2 regions of the Pseudoalteromonas sp. KAN5 genome follow, and region 1 is predicted to be linked to the other one. Evidence: predicted binding sites of a transcription regulator. Region 1 holds the regulator's gene; the other holds the start of a gene.

Evidence for each region. The regulator FliA, encoded in region 1, starts transcription of late flagellar genes. The targets are predictions, from matches to a motif close to CTAAAGNTNNNNNNNNNNNNGCCGATA.
Region 2: a site for FliA is predicted at 14,295-14,321, ahead of pomA (flagellar motor protein PomA). Genes of this name have one in related genera too.

What each region holds. Positions count from the first base shown of each region.
Region 1 covers NZ_AP025589.1:2,090,252-2,104,410, forward strand. The annotation lists gene KAN5_RS09420 (ParA family protein) at 1-660, opposite strand, end outside; gene KAN5_RS09425 (flagellar motor protein MotB) at 669-1,631, opposite strand; gene KAN5_RS09430 (flagellar motor protein) at 1,631-2,395, opposite strand; partial or broken gene KAN5_RS09435 (chemotaxis response regulator protein-glutamate methylesterase) at 2,388-3,525, opposite strand; gene KAN5_RS09440 (chemotaxis protein CheA) at 3,592-5,796, opposite strand; gene KAN5_RS09445 (protein phosphatase CheZ) at 5,811-6,575, opposite strand; gene cheY (chemotaxis response regulator CheY) at 6,593-6,976, opposite strand; gene KAN5_RS09455 (RNA polymerase sigma factor FliA) at 7,017-7,727, opposite strand; gene KAN5_RS09460 (MinD/ParA family protein) at 7,754-8,614, opposite strand; gene flhF (flagellar biosynthesis protein FlhF) at 8,607-10,076, opposite strand; gene flhA (flagellar biosynthesis protein FlhA) at 10,100-12,208, opposite strand; gene flhB (flagellar biosynthesis protein FlhB) at 12,280-13,410, opposite strand; gene fliR (flagellar biosynthetic protein FliR) at 13,420-14,159, opposite strand, start outside.
Region 2 covers NZ_AP025589.1:2,360,243-2,376,940, reverse strand. The annotation lists gene ribD (bifunctional diaminohydroxyphosphoribosylaminopyrimidine deaminase/5-amino-6-(5-phosphoribosylamino)uracil reductase RibD) at 1-854, shown strand, start outside; gene KAN5_RS10635 (riboflavin synthase) at 895-1,551, shown strand; gene ribBA (bifunctional 3,4-dihydroxy-2-butanone-4-phosphate synthase/GTP cyclohydrolase II) at 1,580-2,692, shown strand; gene ribE (6,7-dimethyl-8-ribityllumazine synthase) at 2,794-3,258, shown strand; gene nusB (transcription antitermination factor NusB) at 3,274-3,684, shown strand; gene thiL (thiamine-phosphate kinase) at 3,730-4,704, shown strand; gene KAN5_RS10610 (phosphatidylglycerophosphatase A) at 4,701-5,186, shown strand; gene KAN5_RS10605 (ligand-binding sensor domain-containing diguanylate cyclase) at 5,216-8,302, shown strand; gene KAN5_RS10600 (hypothetical protein) at 8,394-10,505, opposite strand; gene dxs (1-deoxy-D-xylulose-5-phosphate synthase) at 10,975-12,840, opposite strand; gene ispA ((2E,6E)-farnesyl diphosphate synthase) at 12,948-13,835, opposite strand; gene KAN5_RS10585 (exodeoxyribonuclease VII small subunit) at 13,839-14,081, opposite strand; gene pomA (flagellar motor protein PomA) at 14,385-15,152, shown strand; gene KAN5_RS10575 (flagellar motor protein MotB) at 15,155-16,078, shown strand; gene KAN5_RS10570 (hypothetical protein) at 16,224-16,698, shown strand, end outside.

The DNA of each region.
Region 1 (14,159 bases):
TGTATCGACCGGTATGACCCCTGGCCACACCTTGTCTTGGTAGCTCTGCTGTAACGTTTTATATGCCTCAAGAGATGCATTGGTGCGTTTATCATACATTGTAGGGATAATGGTATATTGATACTGCTTTGATTGCGAGCTTTGCATTAACTCCATGGTCCGCATCATTCTATCAAGCCCTTTTAGTGCCAAAAACTCCGTTTGCACCGGCACTAAGATCCGTTCACTGGCCGCCAAAGCGTTTACCATTAAAACGCCCAACACAGGCGGACAATCTAATATCGCATAATCGTAATGCTCACTGATTTTAGTTAATGCTTTTTTTAAAATCAGCCCCATCCCTGTTTTATTTCCCATACTACGATCTAAGGTGGCAATTGCCATAGTAGCAGGCAAAATATCTAAATTATCAATATTTGATGGGCACAGTGCTTGTAAAATCTCTTCACTGGCCATGGTGTTACCCCGGGCAAAGATATCATAGACACTGACTTCTAAATCTTCAGAATCAATGCCAAAGTAATACGTTAACGATGCATGTGGATCAGTATCTATCAGTAATACTCGCTTTCCTTGCAGCGCTAATATGCCAGCTAAACTAACAGCCGTCGTGGTTTTACCTACTCCGCCTTTTTGATTCGCTACTGTCCAAATTTTCACATCACACCTTATTGTTTTTCATTGCGCGTTGTAATTCGAATACCGCCATGTGGGAGTTGGATCACTTTAATGCTGTTATCGTCACTTGGCAACTCAATTGGTTGTGGCTCTGGCGCTAATTGTTGCCTCTTCTGCTCCTCAGTGGCTTTAGGCTCCGGTGGCAAACCGTACTTAGATAAGGCCACCACCACCTTACGATTTTCCGCTCGGCCTTGCTCGGTATCATTGTCAGCAAAAGGTGAATATTGTCCATAGCCTTCAATAGCCATTCGAGCCGGATTAATTCCTAAGCTCTCAAGCTCTACTAGCATAGACGTTGCTCGAGCGACTGACAGCTCCCAATTAGACCGAAACATTTCATTTCGAATCGTTTCGTTATCAGTATAACCACGCACCCGTATATAATTATCAACTGGGGCTATAATATCTTTCACGAGTTTGATCACTTGTTTTGCACGTAAGTGTGCCACAGCACTACCACTTGAAAACAACATTCCTGAGCTCAATTCAATAATCAACCAATCTTGGTGTAATTCTAAACTGGCTTCGCCATCACGTATTTCATCAATTAACGCTGATTGCAGTTTAGTCAGTAAACTATCCAATGGTTTACCTAAATGCTTTTGCTTTATATTACTCGTATCGCTTTGACCATCGAGCAACTCTGGACCTACTTCTTGCTTTTGGATACTTTCCCCATACAGTAGCTCTTTTTCGGGGCTAACCCTATCAGTTAATAAGCCTGTTCCAGTTACGCCTTGGCCTTCTTGGGAATGCTGGCGAGCTGATTTATCAAACACTTGCTCTAGCGAGTCAGATAGAATTTGGAAGCTTTCTTCTTTATTGATAGCAATGGCATACATCACCACAAAAAATGCAAACATTATGGTCATGTAATCAGCATAGGAAACCAGCCAACGCTCAGTATGTTGGTTTTTATTTGACGAATGGCGAAGGCGGCGGCGTATCATTATGGTTGCAACTGAGTCGGTCGCTCAACACGATACGCTTCAAGTTTAAGCTCAATATTAGCTGGACTATCGCCTTGACTCATAGCGATAATCCCCTCTGCGAGCAGCTCGTGGTACAGCATTTTCTGTTCAATCTGTTGCTGTAGTTTGTTAGCCATAGGCAAAAATAATAAATTTGCCAAGCCAACACCATAAATAGTTGCTATAAATGCCGTTGCCACGCCCGCGCCTAATTTTTCAGGATCTGTGATAAACGACATTGCCTGAATAAGCCCAAGTACGGCCCCTAAAATACCAATAGTTGGGCTATAACCGCCTAGCGCTTCATAGACACGGCTGGCCTCAAGTAGACGTTCACGCTCCAGTAATAAATCAATTTCTAGCGTGTCTCTAAGTTTTTGTTCACTATTACCATCAATCAACAAACTGAGTCCTTTGGCAACATATGGATCAGGGTGCGTTAATGCAATCTCTTCTAAAGCCAAATAACCTTCTTGACGCGCTTTATGAGACCAACCTTTCACTTGCTCAATAGCCCCATCGATATCATGACGTGGTGGAAAGAACACCCAATGGCTGATCTTGAGTACTTTACTAAAGGTACTGGCTGGTGTTTGTAACATCACAGCCCCGAGTGTCCCACCGAGCACAATGATGAGCGCTGGACCATTAAACAACGCACTAACAACCCCGCCTTCCAATGAGTAGCCAAAGCCAATAGCACAAAGGGCCACTAATAGGCCTAAAAATGACAGCTTATCCACAACCAATCTCACGAACTAATCGAGTAGCAACATCGCTCAGTGCAATACTTGCTGATGATAGCCCCGCACTTGTAACCGCTTGCGGCATACCATAAACCACACTGGTTTTTTCATCTTGTGCCCAGATAGTGGCACCCGCTTGTTTCAGCATCCTCGCTCCATCACGGCCATCGGCTCCCATTCCTGTCAGAACAACAGCCAGTACATCACCTTGAAACGCTTTCGCTGTACTGGCAAAGGTAACGTCAACACTGGGTTTATATGTGATCCGCGCACTATCATCTTCAAATACTCTTAGCGTCCGGTTCCCCCCCTCGCCCTTCAATCAACATTTGTTGACCGCCTGGTGCCAAATAAGCCGTACCTGGCATTAATCTATCCCCCTGCTGAGCTTCTTTTACGTGTATTTTACACAAGCTATTTAAACGAGCAGCAAATGCAGGGGTAAAGGCTGCAGGCATATGCTGGATCAATAAAATAGGATGTGGAAAGTTAGCAGGTAATTGGGTCAAAATGGTTTGCAGTGCAACAGGACCACCAGTAGAGGTACCAATAGCGACAACTTGATATTTCTTCCCTGAAGCGCGAATAGAGGCGGTAGCACCAGCACTTGGTGCTGTATTTCGGTTGAAACTTCTATCCGGCTGAGTAATTGTAGAGCGCAGGGAAGTCGTAGCACCTGAAGGTGGCACTGCTGGCGTTGATGATACTGGCCGACTAAAACGTGATAATCGACGGCGGCCGATTTCTTTTACTTTATTTTGTAATAGCTTAATTGCGTCTTCATTATTACGGGCAATATCTTCAAACTTTTTCGGTAAGAAATCCAACGCCCCCGCATCAAGCGCATCTAAAGTGGCCGTTGCACCATCACGAGTAAGTGAAGAAAACATCAGGATTGGTGTTGGGTTAGCCGCCATGATCTGTTTTACAGCACTAATCCCATCAAGCACCGGCATTTCAACATCCATGGTGATTACATCAGGTCGTAATTGGTTTGCTTTATCCACAGCTTCTCGGCCATTTACCGCAAAACCAATAACTTCAATATCCTTATCTTGCTCGAGTATTTCGCTCACTCGACGGCGAAAAAAACTTGAATCATCAACAACTAAAACTTTAACTGCCATCGGCATACTCTTGTTAAATTTTATCTGTGAGAGCTAAATTAGCTCTCACGTTAAGATAAGAATGGACTAGGCGTAGTGCTTTAACAGGCTAGGCACATCTAAAATAAGCGCTATACCACCATCAGAGGTGATTGTTGCACCTGCCATACCCGGCGTACCTTGTAATAAAGCATCAAGCGGCTTGATCACCACCTCTTCTTGACCAATCAATGAATCAACAACAAAGCCAACTTGTTGTGTGCCTATTTGTACAATCACAACATGGCCTTGTGCTTTGCGCTGAGAACGATCGGCACCTTTAACTAACCAATGTTCTAAGTAAAACAATGGCAACGCTTTTTTACGCACTATGATAGTTAATTGACCATCAACAACATTGGTTTTAGTGAGATCAAGGTGAAATATTTCATTTACACCAGCCAGCGGTAATGCAAATGTCTGCTCGCCAACAACAACCATCAATGTTGGTAAGATTGCCAGCGTTAGCGGTACTTTAATTTCTAAAACTGTGCCTACACCCAGCTCAGACTGAATATTCACAGAGCCATTAAGCTGAGTAATTTTGGTTTTCACCACATCCATACCCACACCACGGCCAGAAATATCCGAGATCTGCTCTTTAGTAGAAAAGCCAGGAGCAAAGATTAAGTTATATGCTTCAGTATCAGATAAACGGGCTGCTTGTTCGTGATCAAGCACGCCTTTACTAATAGCAATCTTTTTCAGCTTTTCAGGATCCATACCCGCACCGTCATCACGGATGGTAAGTAAAATATGGTCACCTTCTTGGGATGCTGACAATGTCACAGTACCTGTACGTGATTTACCCGCCGCTTCACGCACATCAGGCATTTCGATACCATGATCCACTGAGTTACGCACTAAGTGAACAAGTGGATCCGCCAGTGCTTCAACTAAGTTTTTATCTAAATCAGTCTCTTCACCAACCAATAACAAGTTGATGTCTTTTTTCAAGCTACGTGCTAAATCACGGACTACACGAGGGAAACGACCAAACACTTTTTTGATCGGTTGCATGCGGGTTTTCATCACCGCACCTTGTAAATCTGCAGTTACCACATCAAGGTTGGAAATGGCTTTACCCATGGCCTCACTTTCAGTGTTAGTCGCAAGGCTTACGAGACGATTACGTACTAATACTAACTCGCCAACCATATTCATTATTTGATCGAGACGCTTAGTGTCAACACGTACTGTTGTATCAGCTTGTGCCGGTGGTGCTTTTTTCGCCGCTGCTGGTGTTGTTGTTGCAGGAGCCGTTGTCGATGTTACTGTAGGAGCCGGCTTTTCAACTTCTTTACTTACCTCTGTGCGAACTGGCTCTTTTGCTTCAGGCTTAGCGCTTGATGAAGTCGTTGGTGTGGATGCTGACACAGGTACTGATTCTGTCGCTTGGGGAGCACTCCCTTTACCATGCAATTCATCTAGCAGAGCTTCAAATTCATCATCGCTGATCTCATCCGAGCTTGAAGTTTTTGGCGCTTCAACCGGTGTTGAAGGTGAAGCTGCGGCTTGGCTACTGGTCGTATTACTAACGATACCAAAGCTACCAACACCGTGTAACTCATCTAACAGGCTATCAAATTCGTCATCTGTAATATCACTATTCGATGAATCATTACTTACCGAACTTGTTGTGGCTGCCGGGCTTTGCCCTTTACCATGTAGTTCATCAAGTAAACTTTCAAATTCATCTTCTGTAATTTCATCAATTTGCACTTCAGTCGTATCGTTTTCGACCTGACCATCAAATAAAACATCAAATGCAAATGGGTCGTCATCATCTAAAATCGCGTCAGCATCAACTTGTGGAGCTGGAGTACTGTCAATTGGTGATGCACTACTGATTTCATCTGCACTCGGAGGCAGACCAAGTTTGTGTAAAACGGCAAGTAATTCAGGATCTGCAGGCTCAGGCTTTTCTCTACTTTGAATAGTCGCAAACATTTCGTTAATTGTATCGAGTGCTTGTAGGATCACATCCATTAGCTCAGAATTAACTTTACGCACACCTTGGCGTAATAAATCAAATACGTTTTCAGCGCCATGACAAGCATCAACTAGCTCGGTCATACTTAAAAAACCAGCACCGCCTTTTACCGTATGAAAGCCACGGAAAATTGCATTGAGTAATTCGGTATCATCTGGGTTATTTTCAAGCTCCACCAGCTGTTCTGACAAAAGCTCAAGAATTTCTCCAGCCTCAACTAGAAAATCCTGTAAAATATCTTCATCGACTTCAAAGCTCATGCCGTTATCTCCTCTTAGAAGCCCAAACTTGATAATAAATCATCTACATCATCTTGCCCTGAGACAACATCATCACGAGATTCTTTATCAATAATTGGCCCTTCTGGGCCTGCAATTTTATTTTCAGCAGGCATTTTTTCAATGGCTGGTGCTACTATTTTTGTTTCTCGATCGTCTTGGCTACCAAATGCCGTTAACAAATGGATCAAGCTGTCTTCTACTTCTCTAACTAATTCGATCACTCGGCGGATCACTTGGCCAGTCAAATCTTGGAAGTCTTGCGCCATTAACACATTGGTCATTAGCCCTTGCAGTTCATCCGTTTTAGTTTGTGAGTTATTCATAAACTTATCTAAACTATGACAGAGAGTTTTAAACTCACCCAACTCAATTTCACGACTCATGAGGCGATCCCATGTTGGTTTGATGTGTGAAATCTCATCAGCGAGTTGTTGAGCAATAGGTAAACTTGCTTCTACCGCGTCCATGGTTTTATTAGCAGCGTTCTCTGTCATTTCCATAACATAGTTAAGGCGCTGCTTTGCATCAGGAATTGCTTCGGTAGTCAAATCAGCTAAACGTGTGTCGAGTTCAAAATTTTTCAACGCGTCATGCAGCTGACGTGTCAACTTACCTACTTCGGCGAATAATTCTGATTGCTCTTTTGACGCAGCATCAATAATTAATTGATCAGCTTTATCTTGTTCACCATTTTCAAGGTAAACTACAAGCTGACGGGCTTGCTCTAAACTGATCTGAGGCGCAGCTGGTGCTGACATAAGCCTCTCCTATTTATTTAACCTAAACGCTCAAACACTTTTTCCAATTTGGTCTTAAGTGTCGCAGCTGTAAATGGCTTAACGATATAACCGTTAACACCAGCCTGAGCAGCAGCAACAATTTGTTCTTTTTTAGCTTCTGCTGTGACCATCAAAACTGGAATATGTTTTAGGCTGTCATCAGCTCTAATGGCACGCAACAAGTCAATCCCTTGCATACCCGGCATATTCCAGTCTGTTACTACAAAATCAAATTCTTGATTTTGTAGCATTGGCAATGCTGTTGAGCCATCATCAGCTTCTTGTACATTTGTAAAACCTAAATCTCTTAACAGATTTTTGATAATACGTCTCATCGTCGAAAAATCATCAACAACAAGAATTTTCATGTTTTTATCCAAAACATCCTCCGGTGAGGTCTGAACCTATATTTACTTACTACTAATTTATCCAGTCATTGATTTTTGCTTTTAGCTTAATCATCGCCTGACCATGTATCTGACTCACACGCGATTCGCTTACATCGAGTATATGTCCAATCTCTTTTAAATTCATTTCATCGTTATAGTACAGCGATAATACTAGCCCATCTCGTTCAGGTAAGGATTGTATAGCTGCTAACAATGATTTATTAAAGCGTTCATTTTTAACATTATTAAAGGGCTTGTCTAGCGCTAAATCATGTCCTACTGGGGTAATAACATCTTCGTCAACCCCTAAATCTTCTATTCCTAGTACTTTGCTGGAGTTCACATCACTAAGAATATGATGGTACTCATCGAGTGTAATATCAAGTTTTTCAGCAACTTCAATATCTTTAGGCTCGCGATTAAGTTCACTTTCAAGTTCACTAATTGCCTCAGCTACTCTACGACTATTACGATGTACAGAACGAGGTGCCCAATCACCACGGCGCATTTCATCAAGCATTGCGCCACGAATACGAATACCTGCAAAGGTTTCAAAACTTGCACCTTTGCTTGCATCAAAATTTTTCGACGCTTCAATCAGCCCTATCATTCCCGATTGAATCAAATCATCGAGCTGCACACTCGCAGGTAAACGAGCGATTAAATGACACGCCACTTTTTTGACAAGTGAGGCATGTCGTTCAACAATCACATTTAGATTTTGTGTAGATTGATATCCCATCGCTTTATTCACCGATGCTGTCATAGTTAGCCGTTTACTAGTTTTTCTATGAAAAATTCTAAATGGCCAGAAGGTTGATTAGGTATAGGCCATTTAACTGCTTTTGTCGCTAATGTTTTAAATGCTATTGCTGCAGGGGAGTTAGGGAATAAGTCAACAATCACTTTTTGCCGACGTGTTGATTTACGCATATTCTCATCGTAAGGGACAGTGGCAACCAACTCCATCGATACATCCAAAAAGCGGTCTGTTACTTTTGAGAGTTTTGCAAATAACTCATGGCCTTCACGCATGCTGCGAACCATATTAGCCACGATTTTAAATTTATAAACACCATGCTCACGGCTTAATACCTTGATTAAGGCATAAGCATCGGTAATAGAAGTTGGTTCATCGCATACGACGACCATGACATCTTGGGCTGCGCGAGAAAAGCTTAACACCATGTCAGAAATACCAGCAGCAGTATCAACAATCAATATATCAAATTCGGTATTTAATTCGCTAAATGCGCGGATCAGACCAGCATGCTCAGAAGGTGAAAGTTCGACCATGCTTTGCGAACCAGACGTTGCTGGCACTATTTTTATTCCAGCAGGACCTTCCACCAAAATTTCGTCGAGTTCACATTCGCCTGATAATACATGAGAAAGGTTACGTTCTACTCGCAGTCCGAGCATTACATCGCAATTCGCCAAACCTAAATCGGCATCCAGTACTAATACTCGGTTTCCGAGTTGACCTAAGGCAATCGCAGTGTTTAGTGAGACGTTCGTTTTACCAACCCCACCTTTACCACCTGTGACAGCGATAACTTTAACGCCCTTATTATTGTTTTGACTCATTTTACGCAGGCCACTTGCTTGATCTAATACTGTGTTAATCATACATCCCTACTGTGCTTGACGCTACTGCTTGACGTCGTGAATGTTGCGCTTTTGTTCTTTTTAAATACAATTGTTCAGCTTTTTTTACTAATTTCTCTGCATTAGCGACCCGAATGTCTTCAGGCACACGCTGACCATTAGTAAGATACCCTATTGGGAGGCGATTTTGAATCGCTATACTAATAATCTCGCCTAAACTTAACGATTCGTCTAATTTAGTGAAAATACAGCCACTTAATTGTACTTTTTTAAAGTGCCTTACGGTTTCTTGCAATACATTAATTTGAGCTGTAGCACTGAGTACTAGATAGTTACGAATATCAACTCGTTGATTACGCATTAGCGTGTTCAATTGTTCGGTTAAACGTAAATCACGTTGACTCATGCCAGCGGTATCTATTAATACTAGACGCTTATTGCGTAAATGGTATAAAACTTCAGCTAATTCATTGGCATCTTTAACTTGTTTTACACCACAGCCAATAATACGGCCATAAGTAGCTAATTGCTCATAGGCACCAATGCGGTAAGTATCGGTGGTGATAAGTGCGACTTTATCAGCCCCATACTTTTGTGCCCCCAGAGCGGCAAGTTTAGCAACTGTGGTTGTTTTACCCACTCCCGTTGGGCCAACAAGTGCAAAAACGCCGCCTTGGCGTAGAATCTCGTTATTAGTGGTATGCATTTGGTTTTCAACCATTTGCAACAATGCTTGCCATGCTTGTTGACGCGATACATCATCAGGAATAAAGCACGCCATTTGTTCAGCCACTTCGCTATCAATCCCCATGCCAACTAAACGGTCAATCATACATGCACGCGTTGGATCGCGACGTGCTAAGTCTTGTTGCATTAAACCTGAAACTTGATACTCAAGTAATTGACGCATTGCAGCCATTTCATCACGCATCGCGCTGATTTCATCGGTTTTGGCTGCGTTTTTGCTTGGTATTGGGGCATCCAAATCATCAAAGCCACTTTCAAGTTCATCATCAAACCCTAAGCTATGTGCTTGGGTCTCTGGACGAGCTACACTCTGACGACGAGCAAAATCATTATGTGTTGGTTGCTCATGACGAGTTTGCTGTGCTTGTTGCTGTGGCTGATATTGGGTTGCGGTGTCAATTCCTGACTGACTAAACATTGAGGCAAGCTCAGGTGAGCGCGGACGAGGTGATTGGCGCTCTAATAATGCTTGTAAGCTATCTGCTACTGCAGCTTGCGGCTCCGGCTGGGTGCGTTGCGGCGCAGGTTTAACAAAGTGAGTATTTGTTTGTGCTGTTGTTGCCTGTGGCTGTGCCGGCGCTTTAGGGGCCGCTTTTTCATAATCAACGGCGGCAACAATTTCTACCCCATTGGCTAATTTTTTATTTGACATGATGACCGCATCAACACCGAGTTCATCTTTCACTTCTTTTAGTGCGGTACGCATATCTTTAGCAAAAAAACGTTTTATTTTCATGGTTCAACCCCTTTAAAATCCGATTATTGGCCTACTGAGCTGACAATCTTGATCTGTCTTTCATCTGGTACCTCTTGGTAAGACATCACCCGTAATCCTGGAATGGTGTACTTAACAAAACGAGATAACACAGTGCGTAACATTCCTGACGTTAGCAATATCGAAGGTTCACCGGCCATTTCTTGGTTTTGATGCGCTTCATTTAAAGATTGTTGAAGTCGCTCTGCAAGTCCTGGTTCTATTCCGGCCCCTTCGTCGCCTGCATTTTGCAGTGACTGATGCAACATCTGTTCCAACTCAGGCGCCAAGGTTATGACAGGGATTTCTGATGACATACCAACCGCGTCTTGAACTATCAGTCTGCGCAGTGAAATACGCACTGCTGCCGTTAGTACATCTGGGTCTTGACTACGTGGGCCATACTCAACGAGGGTTTGCACAATTGAGCGCATGTCACGAATAGCAACGCCTTCATTCAAGAGGTTTTGCAATACTTTTACAATAACCGTCAGTGGTAAAGTATCTGGCACTAGCCCTTCAACTAAACGTGGATGACTCTTGGCAAGCATATCAAGGAGGTTTTGCACTTCTTCATGGCCCAGTAACAATGCCGCACTATTGGTTAATAACTGGCTAATATGGGTTGCAACGACCGTTGCAGAATCAACTACGGTATACCCTAGCGATTGCGCTTCATCTTTTTGATCGGGCTTGATCCACACTGCATCTAAACCAAAGGCAGGATCTTTTGTTTCAATCCCTTTGATGGGGCCAAACACTTGTCCTGGGTTTATCGCCAGCTCATCACCATGTTTGAGCTCACCTTCACCAGTAGATACCCCCATCATAGTGATTCTGTATGCATTCGGGTCAAGCTCTAGATTATCGCGAATATGAACAGGGGGTACTAAAAACCCCAACTCTTGAGATAGTTTTTTTCGTACCCCTTTTATCCGGTTAAGTAACTCACCACCTTGTGATTGATCAACCAAAGGAATTAAACGATAGCCAACTTCAAGACCTATAACATCAACTTGCTGCACATCATCCCAGCCTAGCTCTTTTTGCTCTTGTTTATTTGCAACACCGGTGCCTGTAGCGCCTCCATTTGCAGCTTCAGCTTCTTTTGCGGCCGCTTCTTTTAGTTTGCTTTGCTGCGCGTAATAGGCAAGATAACCCAGTAGTGCACCCAAGCTTAAAAATGCAAAGTGGGGCATCCCTGGCACTAACCCCATCACAATTAAGATACCTGAAGCGATAAATAATGATTTTTCGTTACCAAGTTGCTTCTTGAATTGGTCGCCCATATTGAGCGATTCATTTTGACGAGTAACAACAATCGCTGTACCAATTGATAGAAGTAATGAAGGAAGTTGAGCCACTAGGCCATCACCAATAGTCAGTAAGGTATAAACTTCCATTGCCCGACTAAAACTTAAATCGTGTTGGATCATACCAACAAATAAACCACCGACGATATTGATAACCAAAATCACAATACCGGCAATCGCATCGCCTTTTACAAATTTACTGGCACCATCCATTGAACCATAAAAGTCGGCTTCGCGGGTTACTTCTTCACGGCGATCTCTCGCTTGCTCGGCACTGATAAAGCCCGCATTTAAGTCGGCGTCTATAGCCATTTGTTTACCTGGCATTGCATCTAAGGTAAAGCGCGCGGATACTTCCGAGATACGCCCAGCACCTTTGGTAATTACCACAAAGTTGATGATGATCAAGATTAAGAATACTACGAGGCCAACCGCATAGTTACCACCGATCACAACCGAGCCAAATGCTTCGATAACTTTACCAGCAGCGTCCCCGCCATTATGCCCTTCCAACAATACCACTCGGGTACTGGCAACGTTAAGTGCTAAACGCATAATGGTCGCAATCAATAGTACGGCTGGGAACATACCAAACTCGACGGGTTTCATGGTGTAGACAGTAACCAGTAAAACCACCAGTGCTAAAGCTATATTAAACGAAAAAAGAATGTCGAGTAAAAATGGCGGGAGTGGTAATATCACCATTCCCAGCGCTGCAAGCACTAATAAAGGCGTACCAACACCTTTCAAATACTCTTTTTTATCTTTATTAAGTTGTTGTAATACAGCTTTAAATTCCATAATTCTACAATTTCAAAAAATTGACACTACACGGAATTTGCAATAACTATTCCAAGTTATTGATTGCTTGATTAATACTTGTAGGCATCAGGAATGGGCAGTGTTTTATTCAATTTGGTTGGACGCTTTCCGCGACCTTTTTGGAATCGTTTAAGCTGAAATACATAAGCTAAAACTTGTGCCACCGCAGTAAAAAGTTGATCAGGGATTTGATCGCCCACCTCAGCGGTATGATACAGTGCGCGAGTCAGCATCGGGGATTCCACAACCGGTACTTCGTTACCAACGGCTATTTTTCTGATCTGCATCGCCATTTCATCAACGCCTTTGGCAACCACAATTGGCGCTCCTGCGCGTTCGGTATCGTACTTTAATGCAACTGAATAATGAGTTGGGTTGGTTACCACCACATCAGCATCAGGGACATCTTGCATCATTCTGCGCTGCGACATTTGTCTTTGCGTTTGCCTGATACGGGCTTTTATTTGTGGATCACCTTCAGAGTTTTTATATTCATCTTTCACTTCTTGCAAGGTCATTTTTAATTCTTTGTGGTGCTTATGACTTTGGTATGGCGCATCAATGGCCGCAATAATTGTTAAGGTGCAGGTCAACCCTAAAAACATCCATGCCAATATTTCTAAAGCGTGAATAATATTACCCGGCGCACTTTCTATACTTAAGTGGAGAATTTCATCAAAGAAGGTATTAATCAAAAAAACGGCAAAGCCTGCAACCACTGCAAACTTTAAAATAGATTTAACCAGTTCAACACCTGCCTGCGGACCAAGCATACGTTTAATGCCTTTGGCAGGCGACATTTTGCTGGCTTTTGGTGCAGCGGCCTGCCAACTAAAGTTAAAGCCGCCAAGTAATGTATTACCAATAATTCCTGCTAAAACAATGATCAGTACAAACATCGCCATAGGAAACACCAGCGCATCCGCCACCATTCCCCATACTGAGAACATTTTTGTCGTATCGTATGTTTCATTACGATTTAAGCTTAGGGTTCGCCCCATAATGTTATACAAACCTTTGCCAATCTCAGGCCCGTATAATAATAAAGAAATCGCAGAAAAAATAAGTACAAACATAGTGCCAAGCTCTTTTGAGCGGGCTATTTGGCCTTTCTTTTTCGATTCCTCAATTTTTTTCCCCGTGGGTTCTTCGGTTTTTTCTTGACCTGAATCTTCAGCCATCACTCTCTCCTACGGGGAACAACCAACTAAAGTACACATTAACTCAACCATTTTTAACCATTGAAATTCAAATTGAGTCACAAAGTTACCCAGCGTTGCCCAAATAATTACTAGCCCCGCAACTAAAGTAAACGGAAAACCGATCGAAAAGATATTTAACTGTGGTGCAGCTCGGGTCATCACGCCAAACGACATATTGATCACTAACATAGCTGTTAAAGGTGCCAGTGATAACACCAGTGCCGTGGTAAACATCCAGCCCCCCCACGTTACTATGTCCCAATAGTGATCCACCGCCCACCAATTACCGTCAATCGGCAAAACCTCGAAACTATGTACCACCATTTGAATCATCATTAAATGGCCATTAAAAACAAAGAAGAGTAACGTTGCTAAAATTAGATAAAACTGCCCCACCGCAGGTACGCTCATACCATTGGATGGATCAACAACCGAGGCGAAACCTAAGCCAGTTTGCATAGCAAGAATTTGACCCGCTAACACAAAAGTATTTAGCATTAGCAATGATGCAAAGCCAATTGCCACACCAATGAGCAGCTGTTGAATGACCACTAGAATCATTTCAAAGGAGAATAAGTTATTAAACGTGGCAGGTGGTAACACGGGCACCACTAAAAACGTAATCACCACGGCTAATCCCATTTTTATTCGTGTCGGCACATTTTTAGCACCTATGCCTGCCATCACCATGATCATTGAACTGATCCGTACCAGCGGCAGTAAAAAAT
Region 2 (16,698 bases), 270 kb from region 1:
CTTGTGCCGAAGGTTTAAAAGCAGCAGGTGTGGTAAAAGTAATTGCCGCTATGGTGGATCCTAATCCGCAAGTGGCAGGTAAAGGTTTAGCCATTTTAGCTGATGCAGGCATTGAGGTTGCATCTGGCTTGTTAGAGTCAGAAGCTCGCTTGTTAAACCGTGGCTTTTTAAAACGCATGGAACAGGGGATGCCGTTTATCACCTGCAAAATGGCGGCAAGTCTTGATGGTAAAACAGCCCTTAAAAACGGCCAAAGCAAGTGGATCACGGGCAGTCCTGCTCGCCAAGATGTGCAATTACAGCGTGCCCAAAGTTGCGCTATTTTAACGGGTGCAGACACCGTCCTAATGGATGATGCAAAGCTTAATGTGCGGGTTGATGAGCTGCCTGAGCCATTACCCACTCAATTGCCGGTTCGTCAGCCTGTGCGTATCATTATCGATTCACAAAATCGTTTAACGCCAGATTTAGCCTTATTTAGCATTGCAAGCGAGATAATAATTATCACCACTGAGCTTGATAAATCAGTACAATGGCCGCATTACGTAAGCCATATTGTGGTGCCTGAAAAAGACTGTAAAGTTGATTTAAAGATCGCTTTACGACAATTGGCGCAAGAGCAACAATTTAACCATATTTGGTTAGAAGCAGGGGCAACCTTAGCGGGTAAAATGGCTGAATGTCATTTAATTGATGAATATATTATCTATCTGGCACCGAAACTGTTAGGAAATGACGCTAAAAGCTTACTAAACTTTGCTGAACTAACCTCTATGCAAAACGCGGTCGATTTAACAATTAATGAATGTGTATTGATTGGTAATGATATTCGTATAACTGCAATACCGCGTTGAGTTGCATTGCCTTAACCAAATTATTTAAAGAGTAACGACTATGTTTACTGGGATCATCGAAGCGACTGGCACGATCAGCGAATTACAGCAAAAACAAGGCGACTTAGCTATTCGCATTCAAAGTAATAACCTTGATATGTCGGATGTCAATTTAGGTGACAGCATTGCAACAAATGGTGTGTGCTTGACCGTAGTGGCAAAGCACAGCGACGGCTTTAGCGCTGACTTATCGAATGAAACGATAGGGTTAACTGGCTTTGCCCATTATAAACAAGGGCAAAAAGTAAACCTTGAAAAAGCGATGCAACCGGTGTCGCGACTGGGGGGGCATCTAGTGTCTGGGCACGTTGATGGAATTGCCACCATTACAGCTATTACGGCCAATGCACGTGCGACTGAGTACTGGTTAAATACCGATCCCCAACTAATGAAATACATACCTTACAAAGGCTCGGTTTGTATTGATGGTATAAGCCTTACGGTTAATGCAGTAGAAGATAATAAATTTAAATTGACTATCGTGCCGCATACTAGCGAACAAACAACGATTGCTGATTTTAAAGTAGGCACGCAAGTGAACCTCGAAGTTGATCAAATTGCCCGCTATTTAGAGCGCTTGATCAAAGGGGCGGAGCAACCAGCAAGTTCTGATATTTCAATGAGCTTACTCGCCCAAGCCGGTTTTATTAAGTCCTGATAAACTCCACAACTTACACGAGCAGATTATGAATTTACACAGCGCACAAGAAATTATTGATGACATTAAAGCCGGTAAAATGGTTATATTGATGGACGATGAAGACAGAGAGAATGAAGGTGATTTAATTATTGCCGCTGAACATATCAGTGCAGAAGCAATCAATTTTATGGCAACTCACGGCCGTGGTTTGATCTGCTTAACCATGACGCAAGAGCGTTGTGAACAACTCGATTTACCACTAATGGTGAAAAATAATGGTGCGGCATTTTCCACTAACTTTACTATGTCGATTGAAGCCTCTAAAGGGGTGACCACAGGTATTTCAGCTGCTGATCGTGCACGTACAGTACAAGCGGCCATTGCGAAAGGTGCAGTGCCAAGTGATATCGTACAGCCAGGGCATATTTTTCCTATTATGGCACAGCCAGGTGGCGTGTTAACTCGTGCGGGGCATACTGAAGCCGGTTGTGATTTAGCGCGTTTAGCAGGTTTAGAGCCTTCATCGGTGATTGTTGAAATCCTAAATGCCGATGGCACGATGGCACGCCGTCCAGATTTAGAAGTATTCGCCGAGCAGCATAATATCAAAATTGGTACTATTGCCGACCTTATTGAATACCGCAATATGAATGAAACGACGATTGAACAAGTGGCAAAGTGTAAATTGCCAACTGTGCACGGTGAGTTTGATTTAGTGACTTATAAAGACACTATTGATGGTCAATTGCATTACGCATTGCTCAATGGCGAAGTGAAAGCCAATGAACCAACCTTAGTTCGCGTACATTTACAAAGCACCTTTAATGACATTTTATTATCTGATCGCAGCGCCGATAGAAGCTGGGGTTTATCAGATGCGATGGCTTATATCGCAAAACACCAAGGGGTGTTAGTGATCCTTGGTAAACAAGAGTGTACAGATGAATTAGAAGCGACAGTTAAAGCCTTTGCTGCAGAAGATGCTGGTGAAACAGTGGCGCATCGTAAGTTCCAAGGAACATCACGCACTGTTGGTGTAGGTTCACAAATTTTGGCTGACTTGGGCATCGAAAAAATGCGCTTAATGAGTCTACCTAAAAAGTACCATGCACTATCAGGTTTTCATCTGGAAGTGGTTGACTACGTTGAACCACAATAAGCACGACGCTTAAACTAGGCTATTATTTTATTTATATGGTATGATACGCAGCAATTTTTGCGCAATCGCAACCGCTTGAACTTATTTTTTAGGGTTATCGAATGAAAATTATTGAAGGTAATAAATACGCTCCGGGTAAGAAATTCGCTATCGTAATTTCTCGCTTTAATGACTTTATTGGTAGCAGCCTTTTAGCTGGTGCTGTTGATGAATTGAAACGTACTGGTGGTGTATCAGATGATGATATAACGGTAGTTTATGTACCGGGCGCCGTTGAATTACCTTTAGCAGCGAAACGCGTTGCAGCAAAAAAAGAGTATGATGCAATTATTGCTCTAGGCGTTGTGATCCGAGGTGGAACACCACACTTTGATCTTGTCGCAGGCGAGTCTAATAAAGGCTTAGCGCAAGTGTCGCTTGAGTATGATATCCCAGTTGCATTTGGCGTATTAACCACAGAAAGCATTGAGCAAGCGATTGAACGCGCGGGCACTAAAATGGGCAACAAAGGCGGTGAAGCTGCTTTAGGTGCACTTGAAATGGTTAATGTGTTAGATAAAATTTAAGTTTAAGGAATTTTTGTGAAACCAGCAGCAAGACGTAAAGCACGTATCTTAGCACTTCAAGCCGTTTATTCTTGGCAACTTAGCGGCAATGCAATTGCCGATATTGAACAACAAATGTTGATCGAAAACGATGTGACTAAAATTGATGTTGAATACTTTAAAGATCTTTCGCGTGGTGTTGCGGTAAATCATAAGCAACTAGATGAAGCTGTATCGCCACATTTAACGCGTCCATTTGATGAGTTAGATATGGTTGAAAAAGCAATTTTACGTTTAAGCAGCTATGAGCTGAAATTCCGTGAAGATGTACCATATAAAGTGGCTATCAATGAAGGTATTGAACTTGCTAAGATTTTTGGCGCTGAAGATAGCCATAAATTTGTTAACGGTGTACTTGATAAAGCGGTAAAGCAGTTACGTAAGTAATGTGCACCGTAAAAGGAGAGCCGGCATAGGCCGGCTTTTTTGTGTATGAAGGAATTTGAATTAATTAATCGCTACTTTAAAGGTCGCGGTATTAGTCGCCGTGATGTTAATTTAGGGATTGGTGATGACTGTGCTTTGGTTACTGTGCCTGAGAATTGTCAACTAGCCGTCACCACGGACACACTAGTCGCAGGCGTACACTTTTTCGATGACATTGCACCACGTGCTTTAGGACACCGTGCATTAGCGGTAAATTTAAGTGATTTAGCCGCAATGGGGGCTGAACCTACATGGGTTTCAGTGGCATTAACCTTACCTAGCATTGACGTTGAGTGGCTTGAAGAGTTCACCGAAGGTATGCACGAAATTGCTGAATACTTTAACGTGCAAATTATCGGTGGTGATACCACACAAGGACCGTTAACAATCACTATTTGTGCAAAGGGCACAGTGCCGCACGGTAAAGCGCTGCGTCGTAGCGGCGCTAAAGTAGGTGATTGGGTTTATGTTACAGGGCCACTAGGTGATGCTGGCCTAGCTATTGAGGCGCGTAAACAAGGGATCAAAGTCGCTCCCGAGTATTTAAGTTATGTGAATCAGCGCTTTGATTATCCAACACCGCGTGTTGCAGCAGGACAAGTATTACGTGGCTTAGCATCGGCGGCTATTGATATCTCTGATGGACTGGTTGCAGACTTAGGGCATGTACTGGCAATGTCTCAAGTAAGTGCGTGTATTGATGTTAATAAAATACCAACCTCAGATGCAATGCGTGCTACTTTAGATAAAAATCAGCAACTGCCTTTTATTCTCAATTATGGGGATGACTATGAGTTACTTTTTACTGTGCCTGATAGTAATAAAAGCATGTTGGAAGTGAAATTACAGCAATATGGGGTTGATGCCGCCTGTATTGGTCAAATAAAAAGTGGTGAAGGGCAAATTGAGCTAATGCTTGATGGCGAAAAGCTAGCATATGAACATACTGGTTTTGAGCACTTCACCAAGGAGTCGGTTTGAATAAACCCGCGTTATTTAATTTAAAACGCCCTCACCAATTCTTTGGTTTGGGCTTTGGTTTAGGGCTGGCACCTAAAGCACCAGGTACATTTGGTACATTTGCAGCACTGCCGTTTATTTTTACTACTATGTATTTTCCACTGTGGTTACAAATAGTGTTTGCAGTGGTGATCAGTGTTTTTGGTCTTTGGGCGTGTGGAAAAACCGCTGATGATCTTGGGGTGCATGATCATCCTGCAATTGTGTGGGACGAAGTGGCCGGCTTTTACATTACCATGATAGGTGCCGCGATCAGCTGGCAATCTTTATTAGTTGGTTTTGTCCTGTTTCGCTTTTTTGATATCGTTAAACCTGGGCCGATCAGAATACTCGATAAACGCTTACACGGCGGCTTAGGTATTATGGCTGATGATGTTTTAGCGGGTATATTTTCTTTAATTTGTGTTCAGGCATTGTTTAAAATGGGTTATTTGCCCTTTTAACCTTAGTTTTGCAACGAGGTGTTGACGTTATGATGCGGTTTTTATTGGTTATTATTGTGCTGTTATGCAGTATGCCAAGTAAGGCGTCAATTACTGACTATGTTGTAAAGCAATGGAATATGCAAAACGGCTTACCTTCGCAATCACTGAAAAGTGTGGTGCAAGATGGGCAAGGCTATATGTGGTTAGGCACTCAATTTGGTCTCAGTCGCTTTGACGGTAATACATTCACTAACTACAACACTTTAAATAGCCATTTTTTGCCCAGTAATGGTATCAATAAATTACTGGTCGATAGTGAAGGCTATTTATGGATTGGGACCAAAGATGGCCTTGTCGTTATTGATCCAAGCACAATGGCGGCGCAAGAATTTGCTGTAAAAGGCCCTGTGCGCGATATTATAGAAGACGCTAAAGGCAGCTTATGGATCGCAGCCAATGGTTTATATTTTGTGTCTCGCAATCAAATCAACCTCAATAGCAAATATGACTCTTACACGCCTGTAGTAACAGCCAGTTCTGTAAAACAAATTGCTGGTACGGTGAGTCAGTTGGCATTATCGCCAGAAGGTATTTGGCTGGTAAACGAGCGTTACTTACTACGCTTGACAAACTCGTCTTCTGATTTTGCTAAGTTGCGTTTAGAGTTAACTGCAAAAATATCGCTCCCAGAGCGCTTAGCGCAAACCATAATCCATGATTTAGCTTGGCTTGAAGGTAATTTATATTTGGCTTCAGAGCTCGGTGCCTACTTTTTAGATTTAGATGATGAATTAAGACCTTTCCCACTGCCGAATGCTAATAACTCCGCGGTTTATAAGTTTATGAGCGACTCTGACGGCGCTTTATGGATTTCGACCTATGGGCGATTATTATTTCGTGATAACTCAGGTGATTGGCAATGGGTTGAGCCCAGCCAACTTGACCAAAGTATTTGGTTTGCCGATTTATTTCGCGATAATGATAATAATATTTGGCTTGCCAGTTTTAGTGAAGGCTTATGGCTTGCCCATGAAGGGCGTATTGAACGTCACTCTGCAATATCGCAAATGACCGAAGCGGTAATGGCTATCAGCCAAGCCCCTGATGGGCGTTTATGGGTGGCAAATCGCAGTGGAGTAGGTTATTTTGACCTCGATAAAAACTTCATTAATCAAATTCCCAGTAATCAATATGGTCGTGCAGCTGTGCATGATTTACAGTTTGATGGATCGCGCTTATATATCGCCACCGGTCGAGGTGTATATTTTTATGAAAACAATACCTTGTTCGCAGTCCCTGGACGTGCCTTAAGAGATAATCCGGTGTTTGCAATTAGCCGCTCTAGTAAAGGCGGCTTTTGGCTTGGTACTGGGCGAGGAATGTATCGACTCAGTTACGGTGGTTTAACACCGTTTGCATATAACGCTTTTTTAGGCAGTAAGTTTATTACCTATGTTGTTGATGAGGCTAATTTTGGCCTTATAGGCACCAGTAAAGGCGCTTATTACTTTACTGATCGTGGGATTGAAAAAATTGGCGATCAAACCAGTCTTGAGAGCGCTTATGTTACCAGTATTCTCAATATTGATGGGGTCGGAATCTTGATCGGCTCATTAAATGATGGTTTGTTTTATCGCAGTGGACAAGGACATTGGCGTCAATTAGATGCAACCAATGGCTTGCCTTATGGCTCTATTTTTAGTTTACGCTATGATGAGAAGCTTAAGCGCATTTGGGTGAGTACCATGAAGGGCGTTTACCGTATGCCTGTTGAGCAATTTAGCGGTGATATTGAAAGCCTAAAAGTAGAGCAAGTGATTTCATCATACGATCGTCAACTTGATGGTAAAGCAAGCCAATGTTGTACCGGCCTTGGCCATGATGCGGTGGCTGAGTCGGGTAATTCGATTTGGTATCCAAGCTTGCAAGGTGTGGTTGAAATTCCTAAGGACATTGAACTATTTGGTATTAAACCATTACAACCAAAAGTTGAGAATTTAAATACAGGGTTACGCAAGCTTGCCACTGCGGCATTAGGGCGCAATCCTCAGTTAGAAACTGATGAGCGTGATATCACTTTAAAATACACGGCAATAGATTATTATGCTCCCACCAGTATTGAATTCCGTTATCGTTTAACTGGCCTTGATAGTGATTGGCGTTATGCCAATACCCGTCGTGAAGCGATTTATACAAACTTACCACCAGGGGCATTTTTATTTCAACTTGAGGCTAAACGCCAAGGTGAAGGGTGGCAAAAGGCACAGCGTACAGAGTATTCATTTGTGGTGCCAAGGCGTTTTGATGAAACAATTTATTTTAGGTTGCTGATCACTGGTAGCTTTATTTTGTTATTTTACCTGGTGTTCTGGGCGTTTAGAAGACAAGAGCGCCGTAAACAAATGGCACTTGAAAGTCTGATCACAGAACGCACCGGTGAGTTACGCCAAGCAAATGATAAGCTTAATCAGGTTAATTCACAGTTGAAGCTGATGAGTCATTCTGACGAGTTAACAGGGCTTAGAAGTCGGCGATTCTTATTTGATCAGCTACCAAAAGATATAGAGCACTTCCAGCGTAATTCGCAATCACTGCAGGCGCAGGGAAAATCCTTAGTGCTGTTGATCATTAATTTTGATAATTTTAGCCGCATTAATGACGCGCATGGCCCATTAGGTGGCGACAGTTGCTTACAGCAGATGGCTGCTTTACTCAACTCGCGAACTCAGGGTTCAGATTATGTAGCGCGTTGGAGTGGTGATGAGTTTTTACTGCTATTGCGTGACTTTAAACGCAGCGCCATCGATAGTTATGTTGCAGAGCTTTGTAAAGTAATTGCAGAACATTCCTTTAGGCTTCCTAGTGGCGACACTATTAGCTTAACAGCATCCATTGGCTTTTCATTTTACCCATTGCCATTACTTGGTGGCCAAGTAATTGGTTGGGAAACATCCGTTAACTTAGCGGATATTGCACTGCATCAAGTAAAAAAACGTGGTGGCGATGGCGTTGCAAACATCACTTTTGATGAGCAGTTAGATGCCTTTGAATTTGAACAAACCAATAATATTGAGCAGCAGTTGAGCGTTTTGCAGGCCAACGGGTTAGCTGATATCAAAGTATGGATGCGCTAGTTAAAATACAGAGTAATAAAAATGCCCTAACGTATAACGTTAAGGCATTGGGAGGCCAACTAAAGGCAGTTAAGTTGCTGCCCTTGATGGGTTAGTGGTTTAACCAAGCGGGTAAAATAGCGACTGACTCAGGGGCTGTGAATGAGTAGCTTAAGTTAGCAGCAACATCACCACCTGGGCTATTTAAAATATTATCAAAGCGCATGACTAAACTATTTGATTTCTCGGCCACATAAAGGTGGTTGCCTGTAAACATAATATCGACAGGGTTACCAAGCATAGTCGCCGGGCCTGCGATATTGACACTGACATTGCTCAATCCAGAGCTAGTACCAGCATTATTTAATACAAATAGCTTGCCATCAGTGGCGTCTGCTGCACTGCCTACATCCGATACGATTAACGAATCACTGAGTGGATCATAATCTATTCCATGAATATTCGTTGGAGCAGGGAATGCTGTGCCAGCGGTTGCGGGTGTGATCAAGCGATCTTCCCCTGTAATTACACTCATACCTGCCATAAGTTTTCTTTTTACTTCATCGAATACGGCAATAGTACCATTGGTTAATGCAACAAATGCTCGGTCCGTGACAACATCGTAATCGACATCCCAAGGGCGTGCGCTGTTACTTGGTGTCAGTGTGATTAGTGGGCTTGCATCACCAGTGGTACAAGTAGAGAATACTAAAATTCCGGGGGTGGCGGCGTTATTTTCAGCAACAAAAACTAACCCACTGTCTGATGCTACATCTAAACCTTTAGGAGAGATTAGGCCTGTATTTGAACCACTAATAATTGAATCTTGACTGAGCGTAAATACCTCACCATCACGATGCATGGCGACTTTATTTGCAATGACAATTCCACCGGTAGAGGTGGTGCTGTTATCAAAGGTCGCATAACTATTACCTGCTTTATCAAAAGTAACGCTTTCAATTGTTTGGTTTGCATTAAAATTGCCTAACTCACTGGTAAGTGGCGCATTTAAACGTGATATTTGCCCAGTTGTAGGGCCGGCAGTGCCAGGGTTGCTGCTGACGGCAACAGCCATTAATGGCATATTAGCTATATAGCTATCCGACACGTCCGCCATGTCATTATGCATAACTGTTTCTGTTATTGATTCTGGCTTAATAGTCGCAGTAACACTATCTGGACTGATATCGCCGCTAGCGCCGGAAAAGATATTACTAAATACCAGTACCGCGTCATTTGATTTCTCAGCGACGCGCAGGTCGCTGCCTGTTAAGCTTATATCAACAGGGTTACCAAGCATACTTGCTGGGCCTGCAATGCTACGTGCAACGCTGGTATTACCATCTGCAAGAGAGGCATTATTGATCACAAACAAAGCGCCATCGGTTGCATCACTGGCACTACCGACATCAGAAAGCACTAATTTATTGGTGTGAGCATCATAAGCAATACCATGAATGTTGACTGATATTTTCTCACCGGCTTCATTACTTGGGGTGATAGTACGTGTAGGCATTGCGACAAAGCCACCATCAACATAATTGTCGTATACACCCACATCACCATTGGTTAGCGCCACATATAAACGATCGTTTACATCATCATAAGTAACATCCCACGGTTTTGCGTCTGTGACTGTGCTTGCTAAAGGTGTTGCATCACCCGCTGCGGTAGCGCCAAAAACAGTGATCTGCATGGCATTAAAGTCAGCGACAAAAATAAGTCCACGTTTAGTCGATACATGAATACCTTTAGGGTTGACTAAGGTAGTAGTACTACCCGTAATAGTGCGGTCACGGTTGCTGTCAAACATTGTGCCGTCTGCACGACTCAAAACTTGGCAAACTGTGCTAATAGCACCATTACCAGAGTCACTGGCTTGTATTAAATTACCTAAGCCATCAAAGGCAACACCTTCATTCGCACCACTATTAAATGTTTTTAATTTCGCAGCATTTTGGTCTATTAGGTCTACTGTACCTGCGTTATCGGTACCATTATTAGCGAGGATAAAGGTTGCCGCTGCAAAACCTGTGGTGCCATCAGCCCCATCAGTACCGTCACTGCCATTTGTGCCGTCGGTACCATTTGTTCCGTTAGTGCCTGCAACTCCAGCTATACCCTGAGCTCCTGCTACACCATCGTTGCCGTCGTCACCATCACAGCCAGTTAAACTAAACACAATTGCTAAAGTAAGTGCCGATAAGCAGAGTTTACCTGCCATTGATTGAGTGTGGATAGACTGAGTTGTTGCGTCTGATTTAAACGTTTTCATAGTTTGTACCTTCTTAAATATTCCATCAAATGTGAACATACAAAGAGTTTTGCTTAGAACAGCTTATATCAATCGTGTTAAGTTATTAGTCATTTATAGCGACGGATAAATAGAGTGATAACAAGGCATAAATTTTAATGTGTAGTTGTTCCACATGAAAAATTTATAACGCCGTTAGCGCTTTATTTAGCACGCTAGAAAGGCTAAATATTTAAGTCGATTGGTATTATATAAAAGCGTGAACGCTTTGCTCACGAGTTAACCTCAGTGAATAAACGTGGCAGAGAAATAATTGGATGCAAAAAAATGGAAATAACTTGAAGTTTTTTTAATGTTATGATTTTTATAATAAAAAAGGAGCCATGCTCCTTTTTATTATTTAACCAGACTTTCTCGAGTGATTTACTCGTTATATCGCTTAGTCAGTAATAAAACTAGTTATACTGTTGAGTATGCCTTGTGAACCTAAGCCCATTTCATCGTGCATTTGCTCTTGTGTGCCATGCTTGATGAATTCATCGGGAATCCCTAAATTTAGGATGCTGACATTTGCTTTTATTGCGGCTAAATATTCATTCACAGCAGAGCCTGCACCGCCAACTATGGCATTATCTTCAAGTGTTACAAGCACATCATGATCAGCTAATAAACTGTCGATTAATGCGCTATCTAGTGGCTTAACAAAACGCATATCGACGAGACTGGCGTTGAGCTCTTTTGCTGCTAATTGAGCATTTTCAAGTAAAGTACCAAAAGATAAAATCGCGATTTTAGCACCTTGTTTAATTACACGGCCTTTACCGATCTCAAGCTCAGTCATTTGCTCGCTTATTTCGGTGGTACCAGCACTACCACGAGGATAGCGCACAGCGACAGGGCTGTTACAACGATAACCGGTGTAAAGCATTTGCCGGCATTCATTGGTATCACTTGGCGCCATGATGATCATGTTTGGAATACAGCGCATAAAACTTAAATCGTATGCACCTTGGTGGGTCTCGCCATCGGCACCCACAATACCAGCACGGTCAATGGCAAATAGTACTGGTAAGTTTTGCAGTGCTACATCATGTATAAGCTGATCATAGGCGCGTTGCAAAAAGCTAGAATAAATAGCAACAACGGGTTTTAAGCCTTCACACGCAAAACCAGCCGCTAAGGTAACCGCATGTTGCTCAGCAATAGCAACATCAAAGTACTGCTTAGGATATTCTTTCGAAAAACGCACCATTCCAGAGCCTTCACGCATTGCAGGGGTGATGGCCATCAATTTGCTATCTTGGCTTGCCATATCACATAGCCAGTCGCCAAATACTTTAGAGAAGGTGGCTGCGCCAGGTGTTGATTTTGGTAAGCTTGAAATAGCAGGGTCGAACTTTGGTACACCATGATAACCAATAGGGTCGGCTTCAGCAGGTTTATAGCCTTTTCCTTTTTGCGTTTTGATGTGAAGTAGCTGTGGGCCTTTTAAATTACGCATATTACGTAATGTATCTACCAACATATTTACATCGTGACCGTCGATAGGACCGATATAGTTTAAGCCCAGCTCTTCAAAAAAAGTGCCTGGAATAACCATACCTTTTAAATGTTCTTCCATACGACTCGCTAATTGCTTTACAGGTGGTACACCTGAGAGTAGCTTTTTACTGCCTTCACGAATGTTTGTATAAAAACTGCCTGATAAAATGCGTGCAAAGTGGTTTGTGAGTGCTCCCACATTTTCTGAAATCGACATTTCGTTATCATTTAAAATGATTAACATATCCGACTTTACATCACCTAAGTGATTCATTGCTTCAAATGCCATGCCTGCGGTGATTGCACCATCGCCAATAACGGCGACTGTTTTACGACCTTTGCCTTCTTTTTGTGCAGCAATAGACATGCCTAAAGCCGCAGAAATTGAAGTGCTTGAGTGGCCCACGCTAAAGGTATCGTATTGGCTTTCTTCACGAAATGGAAAAGGGTGTAAGCCATCTTTTTGGCGAATAGTATGCATTTGATCGCGACGACCCGTTAAGATTTTATGCGGGTAAGCTTGATGACCTACATCCCATACCAAACGGTCTTCAGGAGTATTGTACACATAGTGTAATGCAACCGTTAGCTCCACAGTACCTAGGCCTGATGCAAGGTGACCACTGCTTTGCGACACTGAGTTAAGTAAATAATCACGCAGCTCATTGCTAAATGCAGGTAATTTTTGTTGCGCTAAATCACGCAGTTGGGCTGGTTCGTCAACCAAACCTAATAATGGATACTTGCTACTATCAAGTGTCATGATTTTTAATACATCCTTCGCTAACCAGGCATCATTATAACGCAATGTTACTCTGGTTTTTTAGTTATTTTGTACATCATTATTTGCTAATAAATGCTGAATCTAGCTTAATACTCTCGCTCAACAATATATTTTGCTAAATGCTCAAGCTCTGTGGTATCTGCGTCAATGTCAGCTAAAGCACGCAGTGCTTGCTCAAGTAAAAGTTGAGCTTTTTGTTTTGCACCAGCTAGCCCAAGTAGTGCAGGGTAGGTTGCTTTATTGGCAGCAACATCGGAGCCTTGTGGTTTTCCTAGTACTTGGGTGTCGCCTTCGATGTCTAGGATATCGTCTTGTACCTGAAAAGCCAGTCCAATTGCATCACCAAACTGTTTTAATTGTATTAATGTTTTTTGCTCAATCCCTTTTGCACACAGTGCCCCTAAGGTGATTGCGCAGTTTAGCAAAGCCCCTGTTTTTAGTTGATGAATTCGCTCAAGTTCAGCAAGACTCACCGCTTTGTTTGTTGCGACAATATCCAATGCTTGACCACCAACCATACCTTCAATGCCCGATGCTTTGGCAAGTGTTGCAATCATTTTTAGTTGCTGCTGAGCGGGAACATCAAATACATGATTGGCTATTAAATCAAATGCCAGTGTTTGCAGGGCATCTCCTGCTAAAATTGCCTGGGCTTCACCATACACAATATGGCAAGTAGGGCGACCGCGGCGTAAATCATCATCATCCATTGCAGGCAAGTCATCATGGACTAACGAGTAACTATGAATGCATTCTATGGCGGCGGCTAACACATCTAAATCCTGATGCTTTGCACCAAGCATTCTGCCTGTGGCGTATACTAAAAATGGTCGTAGCCGTTTACCGCCATTTAAAACACTATAATGAGTTGCCTGTTTGATACTATCCTCTGTATCCAATGGTTGCTCAAAATACCGATTGAGAGTGGCTTCAACATCACGTTGAGCGCATTTTATTTGCTCTGTTATTAACACTCGTTATTCCAAATCATTATCAAAGTTAGTAAGCGGTGACTGACTATCATTACCCATCAAAATAGCGACTTTTTGTTCTGCTTGTTGCAACTTGCTAGATGATGCGCCAGCCAAAGCAATACCGCGTTCAAATTGTTTTAATGATTGTTCAAGCGAAAGCTCACCTTGCTCCATTTCTGTGACGATTAAGGATAATTCTTCAAGCGCTTGCTCAAAGCTTAGGTTCTCTGGTTTTTTAGTCGCCATAGTGGATTCAACTTAGATGATAGAAATGTGAGGCCAATTTTAGGGGGAATGCTAAACTAGGTCAAAGGCTGATGCGTTTTTTTTGAATAATAAACTATATTCTTGTCACTGATTAAATGCTTTTACTCAGATTTAAACCTTGCAGGTTAAGCGTGGTAGATTAAAATGCCAAATAGAGCTAAACGTTTTCATTTCATTTTTTTCAGTAAATGGTTTAAGTAATTCAATACATTGCCGATAAGCAGTTAATAATAAAAATTTACTGTCGCGGGCAGTAAAGCATGAGTTCCTTTGGAGGGGTAAGTGGATTTAGCAACCATTATAGGTATTCTCGGCGCTATTGGCTTGATTGTCATGTCCATGTTTTTGAGTAGCAGCGGCGAAGTGGCGATGTTCTACAATACTCCGTCTGTAGTGATTGTATTTGGTGGCTCGATTTTTATCGTGTTATCAAATTATACAATGAGCCAGTTTTTTGGCATTGGTAAAGTTGCTGCCAAAGCGTTTATGTTTAAAATCGAATCTCCCGAAGAGCTTATCGAAAAAGCCGTTGAGCTTGCTGATTCAGCACGTAAAGGAGGGTTTTTAGCACTCGAAGAAGCTGAAATACCAAATGCATTTATGCGTAAGGGCGTCGATATGCTTGTCGATGGTCATGATGCTGATGTGGTTAGAGCGACACTACAAAAAGATATTGCACTGACTTCTACTCGCCATGAATCGGGAGCTGGCTTATTTAAAGCGCTTGCCGATATTGCCCCTGCTATGGGCATGATTGGTACACTTATAGGTTTGGTGGCAATGCTATCTAATATGGATGACCCTAAAGCAATTGGCCCGGCAATGGCGGTCGCACTTTTAACAACCCTGTATGGTGCATTTTTAGCCAACGTAGTGGCGATACCAATTCAAGTTAAATTAGAGCTACGTAAAGACGAAGAAGCAATGAACCAGCGTTTGATTTTAGATGCTGTGTTAGGTATTCAAGATGGTCAGAATCCAAAAGTTATCGAAGGCATTTTGAAAAACTACCTCGCTGAATCAAAAAGAAAAGTCGATACTGAGGAGTAAGCATGTCTGAGCAAGAGTGCAAGTGCCCACCACCAGGACTTCCTGCTTGGATGGGGACGTTTGCGGATTTAATGTCATTGTTGATGTGCTTTTTTGTGCTTTTGCTCGCGTTTTCAGAAATGGATGTGCTGAAATTTAAACAAATCGCGGGCTCGATGAAGTTTGCTTTTGGTGTGCAAAATAAAATAGAAGTAAAAGATATCCCCAAAGGTACATCGGTGATTGCCATGGAATTCACCCCAGGTAAACCTGAACCTACTCCGATAGAAACCATTCAACAGCAAACTGTGGAAATGACCCAGCAAATGTTAGAATTTCAGGCGGGTGATGAAAGCTCTGCGGGTGGGCGTCAAGAACAACGTGGTAACAAGCGCGGTGGTGAGTCGCAAAGTACTGCGCAACAACAAGCCTCTGAGCAATCAATTGCTGCAGCCGATCAAGAGCAAGTTAATGAGCTGGTGAAAAAAATAGCGCAGCAATTAGAACAGCAAATAATGGATGGGGCGATTGAACTGGAATCGTTAGGTCAGCAAATTATTATTCGTATTCGCGAAAATGGTTCATTTCCTTCTGGCAGTGCCTTTTTACAGCCTAAATTCAAACCTATTATTCGTGATATAGCCACGCTGTTAAAAGATGTGCCAGGTGAAATTACGGTCTCGGGCCATACTGATGACTTTCAAGTATCTAATGAGCTGTATACCAATAATTGGGACTTGTCATCAAAACGAGCTGTTGCGGTAGCAAGCGAAATGCAAAAAGCACAAGGCTTTGATAAAACTCGTATGGTTGTAGTTGGCCATGCAGAAACACGGCCATTAGTTCCTAATGAAACTGACGCAGATAGACGTCGTAATCGCCGCGTAGAAATATCAATCATGCAAGGGAAGGCAAAAGAATCTGATCCAATAGATGTTCGTCAATGATGCTTGGCAAAGTACCTAATTTAGCTTAAAGTGACTTTTTAACAAGTGTAACGGAGTGACGTATGAAAAAGGTTGATATATATAGCTATATGCCGGGCAATGGTTCTGGTGGCGATGAAGAAGAGAAGAATGTTAAGTAACGCCAATGCCTAATTGGGTGAACAATGTAATTTTTATGCTTGAATATAGCTGGGTGTTATTTTTACTACCAGCTATTTTTGTATTTTATTTACGTAAGGATTGGCTGGCATTTCGATTCGTCTTGATTACAGCTTTTTTCTTTTCGTATGGGGCCGTGATTTATTCAAGCCTAAGAGAATTTGATGACCCTTATATTTGGCGTTACGTAGTTTGGGCATTTAACGATCTAGCGTGGATGGCTTTGATTGCCTACTTAGGAATTAAAGATAAGGTGTACCTTTGGCAAAGTGTCATTGGCCAACTTGTAGTTATAGCTGCACCCTTATTACAATTATTTCGTTTGGTTGATCGTCACTTGTGGGATCTCTCCTACAGCACGATGATGTATAAAACACTGCTACCTATCATTAATACTGCAACAGTGGTGGTGTGTTATCTACCATTGATTTACTTATTATCCCGTAAATCGGAAACGTCAA